Regions from separate parts of the Aeromicrobium sp. 50.2.37 genome, predicted to be linked through region 1. Evidence: predicted binding sites of a transcription regulator. Region 1 holds the regulator's gene; each other region holds the start of a gene.
The links. The regulator LexA, encoded in region 1, represses DNA repair genes until DNA is damaged. The targets are predictions, from matches to a motif close to TCGAACANNTGTTCGA.
Positions count from the first base shown of each region.

Region 2: recA (recombinase RecA) is a predicted target of LexA. The motif match lies at 1,586-1,601, and genes of this name have one in related genera.
Region 3: NUV38_RS11250 (HNH endonuclease signature motif containing protein) is a predicted target of LexA. The motif match lies at 1,260-1,275, and genes of this name have one in related genera.

Region 1 covers NZ_JANLGG010000001.1:23,039-26,307, forward strand. Annotated here, with positions in the region: gene NUV38_RS00100 (carboxypeptidase-like regulatory domain-containing protein) at 1-1,166, shown strand, start outside; gene lexA (transcriptional repressor LexA) at 1,246-2,022, opposite strand; gene NUV38_RS00110 (LysM domain-containing protein) at 2,404-2,793, shown strand; gene NUV38_RS00115 (type 1 glutamine amidotransferase) at 2,819-3,269, shown strand, end outside.
Region 2 covers NZ_JANLGG010000029.1:31,886-35,154, reverse strand. Annotated here, with positions in the region: gene NUV38_RS14475 (regulatory protein RecX) at 1-329, opposite strand, end outside; gene recA (recombinase RecA) at 368-1,453, opposite strand; gene NUV38_RS14465 (hypothetical protein) at 1,682-2,164, opposite strand; gene NUV38_RS14460 (DUF3046 domain-containing protein) at 2,261-2,455, opposite strand; gene NUV38_RS14455 (GNAT family N-acetyltransferase) at 2,538-3,059, opposite strand; gene NUV38_RS14450 (MerR family transcriptional regulator) at 3,245-3,269, shown strand, end outside.
Region 3 covers NZ_JANLGG010000018.1:71,883-75,151, reverse strand. Annotated here, with positions in the region: gene NUV38_RS11250 (HNH endonuclease signature motif containing protein) at 1-1,210, opposite strand, end outside; gene NUV38_RS11245 (TetR/AcrR family transcriptional regulator) at 1,364-2,155, shown strand; gene NUV38_RS11240 (CsbD family protein) at 2,294-2,467, shown strand; gene NUV38_RS11235 (CsbD family protein) at 2,581-2,751, shown strand; gene nhaA (Na+/H+ antiporter NhaA) at 2,837-3,269, opposite strand, start outside.

The DNA.
Region 1 (3,269 bases):
ACTTCACGGCCAACTTCCGCTACGGATCCGTCACCGGCGTGCTCTCCGGCTCCGCGGCTGCCACGGCGCAGGTCCGGGTCATCGCGCCTCCGTCTTCGCGTCCGACTCGCGCGTCGGATCTGCGCGCCCTCGACGTGCCCTACTGCGCGAACGAGTTCGCCAGTACCCGCGCGTCAGGCGGCAGCTACACCGCTCGATTCGTGCCGCGCACCTCGGGCGGGTCGACCGGCTACCTAGTGGAGTACCTCCCCGGCGGGGGGCAGCGCAAGGGCGTGGTCGGCGCTTCGGGCCAGTACGCCAACTGCCATGCAGCCACCCGCTACACGGCAAGCTCGAAGGACGATGACCTCGTCGCCGGGCGCGACGCCGACCTGATGGCGACGGTCTCGGCGAACCTGGACCAGAACAAGAACACGCTGACCTTCGACACCGACCCGACCTACTCGGGCTTCAACGGATGGGACAAGTGGTCCACGGTGCGCGAGTACGTGCCCGGTACCAAGGTGCTGGACCAGCCGATCGTGGCCTCCGGCTTCGTGGACTCCAACGGTACGAAGGCCTTCGACGGGCTTCGCCCGGGTCGCTACGTCGTGGAGGTGGGACGGACCACCCAGTGCTCGTCGTGGTACCCGAGCATCTACAAGGACAACTACCTGTACCACAAGGGCCTCGAGCGGGGTCACGAGAAGTGGAAGACAGTCAACGGCGCGAAGGCCGAGTACGCGAAGTCCATCGAGAAGGGCTTCCCGCGCGCCGGGAAGAACCCTCCCTCGGGGTACAAGGGCTGGATGTACCGGGACGCGTGCCGCCACACCGGCACGGGCAGCGCCGTGACCGTGAATTTCCCCGACCGCTCGGTGACGTCGAACATCTCCAAGACGTCGAAGGGGGCCACGATCTCGGGCAAGGTCACCCGCGCCGGGGGCAAGAGCAACAAGGAGCTCCTTGTCTCGGTCTACTCGACCCAGGGCACACTTGTCATGCGGTCCGCATACACGGGCTCCTCCGGGAAGTTCGTCATCCGCGGTCTCGCGTCGGGGAACTACCGCATCGGCGTCAACCTCGATTCCTGGCGCGGCATCGGGCGCACCTTCGATGGGACCAAGACCAAGAGGGTCACCGCCGGCAAGAACTACAGCGTGGGCACTCTGAAGTTCAAGGGCTGATACATACGGCCACATCGAAGGGCCCCCTCCCGCCTGGGAGGGGGCCCTTCGAGTCGTATCCGTGAGCGGTCGACGGGAGTCAGAGGCGGCGCAGCACCGTGGTGACCTTGCCCAGGATCGTGGCGTGGTTGCCGTCGATGGGGGAGTAGTCGTCGTTGTGCGGCAGCAGCCAGATCTGGCCGTCCTTGCGCTGGAACGTCTTGACCGTGGCCTCGCCGTCGAGCATGGCCGCGACGATCTCACCGTTCTCGGCGACCGGCTGCTGGCGGACGACCACGTAGTCGCCGTCGCAGATCGCCGCGTCGACCATGGAGTCGCCGCGCACCTCGAGCAGGAACAGCGTGCCGTCACCGACGAGGGAGCGGGGGAGCGGGAAGATCTCCTCGACCTGCTCCTCGGCCAGGATCGGACCGCCTGCGGCGATGCGACCGAGCATGGGCACGTAGGTGGCCTCGGGGCGCTGGTCGCCGAAACCCGTCTCGTCGACCTCGGAGTCGTCGGCCGAGCTGAGCGTGCGCCGTGCCTTGACCACCTCGGGCAGGAAGATCTCGATCGCGCGCGGGCGGTTGGGGTCGCGCTTGACGTAGCCGAGACGCTCGAGGACCCGCAGCTGGTGGGCGACCGAGGAGGTGCTGGCCAGGCCGACCGCGCCACCGATCTCGCGCATGCTGGGCGGGTAGCCGCGCTGCTCGATCTGGTCGCGCATGAAGTGCAGGATCTTCTGCTGCCGGCCGGTGAGGCCGGTCATTTCGTCGACGGGACCGTCGGGCAGCTCACGCACGGAGTTGCGTGAACCCTTCGGGCGGCCCCGACGCGGCGCGTCGGAGGAGGGGTCGAGGGTGCTGTCGTCGCTCATGGTCACCACGCTAGACCTCTGCGAGGACGTTTACAAACACATGTTCGACAGCGTGTCGCGCGTTCGAACGCCGCGCTTGCTCGCCCCGTGACGGTGCCCAGGGCGCCGCCAGGCGAGTGCGACGCGTCACAGTCGAACACCGTGTCGAGGATTCTTTCGCTGGAATTGCAGGCGATCGAGCCGCCTGTTCGGATTCCTGTTCGAAAGGGGGCTGCTTTTGTCGGCACCTTCCCCTACTGTCGTACACGTGTTCGATCGAACATCTGTTCGTCGGATCCGCGGAGCACCACCGCCCCCGGAGCATCGACGTTCGAATGACATCGACAGGTGCTCGATCGACACACCAGACCACTCGACCCTCTCCCTTCCCCGGAGGTCACCATGAGCACCATCACCGTCTACGAGACCAGCCGCTTCGCCCCGTCGTTCTCCCGCGGGGTCACCTCGGCACCGCGCCGCACCGCCGAGCCTGCCGCCGTCCGGCTGACCCGCCGGGGCCGCCTCGTGCTCCTGCTCGCCGTCATCGCGGCGCTGGCGGTCACGGTCGTCGCGCTCGGCTCGTCCACCGTCGCCACGTCGGAGGCCGGCGCCGTCCCGGCCACCACGGTCGTCACCGTGCAGGAGGGGCAGACCCTCTGGCAGATCGCGGCCGACGCCAATCCCGAGGGCGACGTGCGCGACACGGTCGACGACATCATGCGCATGAACTCGCTGCCGAGCGCCGGCGCGCTGCAGCTCGGTTCCGACCTCGCGGTGCCCGTCTACGAGTGATGCGGCCGTCCGGCACCATGGAGGCATGAACGACGCCTCCACCGATCCGGGCTCGCCGCCGGCGGACCGCCCTCTGCAGGTCCATGTGCTGGCCGACGACACCGACCGCTCCGGCGGCTACGTCACCGAGCGGCTGCGTGAGCACGGCGCCGAGCTGACCTGGATCGACCGCGACACCATCGACGCCCCGTGGTCGGCGACCGGGGTCGACCTGGTCCTCAGCCTCGGGTCGGAGCGCTCGGCGCACGAGCCCCGCTGGGCCGGCGTCGTGGAGGCGGAGTCCGACGTCGTGCGGGTGGCGCTCGGGTCAGGCGTCCCCGTGATGGCCATCTGCTACGGAGCCCAGCTCGTGGCCCGCGCCCTCGGTGGCACGTCGTACCGCGGCGACGGCGCCGAGATCGGCTGGCGTCGCGTCGACACGCTCGACGAGGTCCTCTGCCCCGAGGGGCCATGGGGCCAGTTCCACCAGGACGTGC
Region 2 (3,269 bases), on a different contig from region 1:
GCCAGGACCTCCCGCGCGATCTCGTCGGCGATGCCCTTGCGCCGCAGCTCGAGCGCCAGCACCTTGGTGGCCAGGCCCTTGCTGCGTGAGCGCGACTCGACCCAGGCCCGCGCGAACGCGGCGTCGTCGATCAGGCCAACCTCCTCGAACCGGTCGAGCAGCTGCGTCGCGACGTCGTCGGGCACGTGCTTGCGGGCCAACGCCTCGGCGAGCTCGGCGCGACTGCGCGGCGAGTCCGTGAGCTTGTTGAGCAGGATGGTCCGCGCCACCGACTCGACGTCGGCATCGGGGTCCTGAACGGTGTCGCGCACCGGCTCGTCGGAGACCACGGGTGGCTCCTGCCCTCGCGGCTGTCCCCCGGGCACGCTCAGAACTCCGTCGCGGGCAGGTCGATGTCGTCGTCGACGACCTCGTCGTCGATCGTGGCGCCGACCCCGAGGTGCTCCTTGACCCGCTTCTCGAGCTCCTCGGCGAGGTCGGGGTTGTCCTTCAGGAACTGGCGGGCGTTCTCCTTGCCCTGGCCCAGCTGGTCGCCCTCGTACGTGTACCAGGCGCCGGCCTTGCGGACCATGCCCGTCTCGACACCGACGTCGATCAGGCTGCCCTCGCGGCTGATGCCCTGGCCGTACATGATGTCGAACTCGGCCTGCTTGAACGGCGGGGCGAGCTTGTTCTTGACGACCTTGACGCGCGTGCGGTTGCCGACCATGTCGGTACCGTCCTTGAGCGTCTCGATGCGGCGCACGTCGAGCCGGACGGAGGCGTAGAACTTGAGCGCCTTGCCGCCCGTGGTGGTCTCGGGCGAGCCGAACATGACGCCGATCTTCTCGCGCAGCTGGTTGATGAAGATCGCCGTGGTGCCCGAGCCGTGGATGGCGCCGGTCATCTTGCGCAGGGCCTGGCTCATGAGGCGGGCCTGCAGACCGACATGGCTGTCGCCCATCTCGCCGTCGATCTCGGCGCGGGGCACCAGGGCCGCCACGGAGTCGATCACGATGATGTCGATGGCGCCCGAGCGGATCAGCATGTCGGCGATCTCGAGGGCCTGCTCGCCGGAGTCGGGCTGGGAGATGAGCAGGGCGTCGGTGTCGACGCCCAGCTTGCGGGCGTAGTCGGGGTCGAGGGCGTGCTCGGCGTCGATGAAGGCCGCCACCCCACCGGCCTTCTGGGCGTTGGCCACCGCGTGCAGCGCGACCGTGGTCTTGCCCGAGGACTCCGGACCGTAGATCTCGACGATGCGCCCCCGCGGGAGGCCGCCGATGCCGAGCGCGATGTCGAGCGCCGTGGCGCCCGTCGGGATGATGTTGATCGGGACCCGGCCCCGCTCACCGAGGCGCATGACGGCGCCCTTGCCGTAGTTGCGGTCGATCTGGGCGATCGCGTTGTCGATCGCCTTCTCGCGCTGGTCGCTCGTGACGGCGGTGACGGGGGTCAGTGGTGCCTTGGAAGCCATGGGCTGGTCCGTTCTGCTCGGTGGGGGCCGGTCATCTGCGACGCTAGGGGCCGCCTCAGACATCTGAGGCCTCGTCGACCCCGCCTGTGGACAGCGACACACCTTCGCGTCAACCGTGTGGACAACGCTAGTACGAACACCTGTTCGATCGGTCGCGACACGCCGTGTCGCGACCGTCGGGTGCTCGACGGCGAGTCCGACACCCCCACCGACCGCAGACCCGCCCGCTCAGACCGTGCTGGCGCCCTCGTCCGCAGCGCGGTCCACGGACCCGGAGTCCTGGCCGTCCAGTCCCGGACCACCCGTCCCAGATCCGTCGGCGCCGAGTCCCTGCTGATCCTGCGAGTCCTGCAGTCCCGGAGGTGCCATGGCACCGTCGGGAGGTGTCGGCAGCCCGTCCTGACCCGTCGAACCCCCTGGATCGGCCTGGCCCGCACCGGGCGTCGACGCTGCGGCGCGAGCGTCGCCCGCGGCGTGACCCACCGCGTACCCACCGCCGAACAGCGCCGCGGCCGCCGCCACTCCGACCACTGCGAGGACGGCACGGTGACGACGATCGACGCGCGGAACCGCGAACCTCGCCTGCTTCGGCGCGAGGTCGTCATCGGGCCGGGGCCGTGGCAGCTCGCCGGCGAGGTCGATCCGGCCGTCGAGCGGGACGGGCACCTGGGACGTCGCGGGCTTCTCGACCGCATCGCGAGTGAGGCTCATGAGGACTCCTTCGTCGGGCCGCTCGGCCCGTCGAGCCCCACTGTTCGCCGCCGCCCTTGCCGAGGCCGGTGAGCACCCTGTGCGGACCCCGTGAGCTCAGCGCTCGCTGGCGGGAAGCTCCAGCCGGGCGTGCACCGCACGCCAGACGGTCTTGGGGTCGACCCCGGCATCCAGCGCCTCGCTGGCCGTGCGGCCACCCAGGTCGGACATGACCTGCGACTCCGCCCACGAGCGGGCATACGCCGCGCCGAGGTGGATCCGCATCCGCTCCCAGAACTCGCTGTGCCTCATCGCGGCCAGCATGCCACGGGGCGTACAGCGGTCGGCGACGGGCTCGGACGGGCCTCGGGACTGCTCGGTCCGTCGGTCGGTCTCAGCCGAGCGCGACGATCGCGTCGAGCAGGTCGGGCTCGAGCGGCCGGTCCGCGTGCACGATGCGGTCGAGGCCGTCGGGGAACGGGGCCCGGTGCACCAGCTCGAGCCCGGCGAGCTCGCTGACCCGGCCGGAGGCGGGGTTCGAGGACAGCGACCGCGCCACGACGGGCCAGTCCTCGCGCGTGCGGTGCGCGGCGCCCACACCCACGCTGGCCACCCACGTGCCGAGGCCGTGGCCCCACACCCGGGGCGAGAGGCGGAAGCCGAGGTTCCACCAGCCGTCGCGGGGCATGGCGCCTCCCGTACCGACGACCTCACCGGCCACCAGGACCGCCCACTCCCCCAGACCGACGTCGCGCCAGTCGCGCTCGGCACGCTCTGCCAGCGTCAGGCTCTGCGCGCGGTCCGTGAAGACGCCCGAGGGCAGGTGCCGCCAGGTGCCGGGGTCGGCGTAGACGGCGTGGACGGCGTCGACGTCGTCGAGGACGAGCGGTCGAAGGCCCCAGTCACTGGGATTCACCGGTACCCCCGCCTCGTCGTCGCTGGTCGTACGTCCGTGACACCGCAGCCGGGCCGCGCCCGGACCTTCGCTGCCGTCGGCCAGCATGCCAGGACCGTGACGCCGATCGCCTGGCAGGCTTGACCCTCACGCGACGTGAGGCCCCAGAGTCGTGGACGAGCCCGGACGAGAGGAGGACGAGGCAGATGCAGGAAGCCAGCTACACGGTCG
Region 3 (3,269 bases), on a different contig from region 1:
ACAGGAGTGCGCCGTCTCTGATGTCGGTGGTCTTGGAGATCGCGTAGGGGTTGAGGTGGTGGGCCTCGGTCCACCTGGCGTCGCGGTCGCAGCTGTCGGGTGCGGTGCATCCGCCGTCTCGCTTCTCCATCGCCCGGCGGGATGACCGGTTGAAGTAGCGGTTTGCTGACCCGAGGTCCAGCGGGAGGGCCTTGCCGTCGAGCACCATCGGAACGATCTGGGCACTGCAGGCGAGCCTTCGTGCTTCGCCGGCGCTGATGCGGGTTCCGTCCGAGAGGCCGGCGGCCTTCAGACCACCCATCAGGGTGTCGAGGTCGAGGTTCACGGTCACCACGGCACTCACGCCGCCGTTGGTGGGGAGGCGGTCGGCGGGAAGATGCTCGACCAGAGCCGCGAACGCGTGCCCGAGCCGCTGGGGGTAGGTCTGACCGAACCCGACCTCGTCCATCTCGCCGGTGGCGGCGTTGACGGTGCCGACCTTCTGGTGCGGTGCTGCCAGCGCGTCCAGGGCGGTCTTGAGCATCGCGCCCTGGGCTTCGGGGAGGGTGAAGCGTCCGGTGACGGTGCCGTCGTTGGTGTCCCACATGGAGAACGACGTCTTCTTGCGGGCTTCCTCTTCGCGGCGGCGGAGGATCTCGTCTTCGTCCGCGTCGACGTCGTCGGTGGTCTTCTTGTAGGCCTCGGTGATCCGGTCCCCTCGGCGCCGCAGGTCCTTCAGGCTGAGCCTCTGCGCGTCCCTCAGGAGGGTCTCTTCGCACCGCTCGCGCTGTTCTGCCGTGACGCCTTCGGGGAGCTTGGCCAACGCGCGGGAGATCAGGTCGGCCTGCTTGGCGCTGATCACGCCAGCGGCGAGCGCGTTCTCGACGAGGGTGGTCTGCTCCGCGATTCTCTCGGCAGTGTTCACCAGGGCGTCGGCACCGCTGCGGTCTCCACCGAAGTCGATGCTGATGGTCGCGCCCGTCGAGGTGCCCGTCCCGGTTCGCGGTCCGTCGCCGTTCGCTGCGGCCTTGCGGGCCTTCTCGAGCACCCGTGCGGCGGCCATCTTGTGGGCCGACAGGCGCGCCTCGGCGCGACCGATCTCGGCGAGGAGCCGTCGGACCTCACCGGGGTCCAGACCGTCCCACGCGCTGGTGGCGACCGTGTCGAGGAGGGCGTGGATGCCGTGCACGCACGACGGCACCGGGTGGGTGTCGAGTGCGGCGACGCTCATGCTTCCTCCTGCTGGTCTACCCCATCCTAGAGGGCAGATCAGACAGGAAACAAGCATCTGTTCGAATACATGACCAAGGTCCGCGGACCTCGAAGTCCTTCGGCGCCGGCACTCCGGGTCGTTGGTCTCGACCCTCCGTGGCACGATCCCTCCATGCCTCCCACGACCTCCCGACGCGGCACGTTGACGCGCCGCAAGATCGCTGAGGCCGCCCTGCGGCTGATCGACGACGAGGGCATCGGCTCGGCGTCGATGCGGGGGATCGCCAAGCGTCTGGGCGTCGAGGCGATGAGCCTCTACAAGCACGTCGGCACGCGCGATGAGCTGCTGGACGCGGTCGTCGACCTGGTGGTGGCCGAGCTGGACGCCGACCCCGAGGTGCTGCGGGTGGCCGAGAACGGCTGGCGCGACTACCTGGAGCGGCTCGCGCGCGGTGTCCGCCGCTACGCGATGGCGCACCCGCACGCCTTCCCGATCGTGGCCACGCGACCGTCGGAGGCGCCGTGGATCAACCCACCGCTGCGGTCCCTGACCTGGATCGAGTCGGTGCTCGAGGCGCTGCAGGCGGAGGGCTTCGACGACGACCAGGTGGTGTTCGCCTACCGCTCGTTCAACAGCTTCCTGCTGGGCTACCTGCTGATGGAGACAGGGGCGCGGACGTTGCGCGACCCGCAGGACGGCGACGGATCGTTCTCCGCAGGCGCCGACGCTGCGGAGCCCGTGCCCGGTGGGCTCACCCCCACCCGCGACGAGGACGAGCAGGAGGCGGTGGCAGAGGCCGAGACGCCCCTGGAGATCCTCGACCCGTCCGGCGCCGTGGACGAGGCGACGTACCCGGCGATCCACCGGCTGGCTGCCGGCCTGGCGGCCGACCGCTACGCCGAGGAGTTCGACCGCGCCCTGCAGGAGATGCTCGACGGTATCGCCTCGCGTCTCGCCGACTGAGTGCCGCGCCAGGCGGGCCGCGAGCGCGCCCGAGGTCGTGACCGAGGTCGCATGGAGCTCGCCTTGTGGGGCTTCGGCTTACGGCGTAAGGTTTACAACGTAAGCCACACCGATTCCCCACCCGAGAAGGAGAGTTCCATGAGCTTCATCGACAAGGCCAAGAACACCGCGGAGAAGGTCACCGGCGAGGTCAAGGAGGCCGTCGGCAAGGCGACCGACAACAAGGACCTCGAGGCCGAGGGCAAGAAGGACCAGACGAAGGGCTCGATCAAGAACGTCGGCGAGGACGTCAAGGACGCCTTCAAGAAGTAAACGGGTGTGACTGAGAAGTCACTGAACGTTCATCGGGAAGCGCTCCTTGGAGTTGCAGCGACTTCCAGCCGTCGTACCGTCGAAGTGTCACCCACCGATCCAGGAGGATCATCATGAGCTTCATCGACAAGGCCAAGAACACCGCCGAGAAGGTCACCGGCGAGGCGAAGGAGCACCTCGGAAAGGCGACCGACGACAAGGACCTCGAGGCCGAGGGCAAGAAGGACCAGGCGTCCGGCTCGGTCAAGAACGCCGGCGAGAACGTCAAGGACGCCTTCAAGTGATCCTTGCTCGTTGAGCATCCGGCGAAGCCCGGTCACCGTCACGACGGCGACCGGGCTTCTTCGTGTCCTCAGGCGCCATGAACCGTCAACGGCTCCGGCTCGCGTCGAGTGCGGCGATGAGCGTGGGCGCGTCCCATTGGCCGCCGTGCCGGGCGGTGCCGATGAAGAACGTCGGCGTCCCTGACACGTCCATCAGGTCGGCGTCGTCCTCGTCCTCGCGCACACGGCGGCGCACCGCGTCCGAGTCCAGGTCGGCCTCGAAGCGCTCGAGATCGAGACCGATCTCGTCGGCGTAGCGGAGCAGGTCGAGCCGCTCCAGCTGGGCCTGGTTGGCCCACAGCAGTCGGGCGTAGTCGAAGTGGCGACCCTGCAGGTACGCCGCCTCGTAGGCGCGCGCCGCGAGCTCGGCGTGGGGGTGGTGCTGGTGCAGCGGCAGGTGACGCCACACCCACACGAGATCGCCCTCGAAGTGCTCGATGACCTCGTCGACCATGCCCGTGGCCCGGCTGCAGAACGGG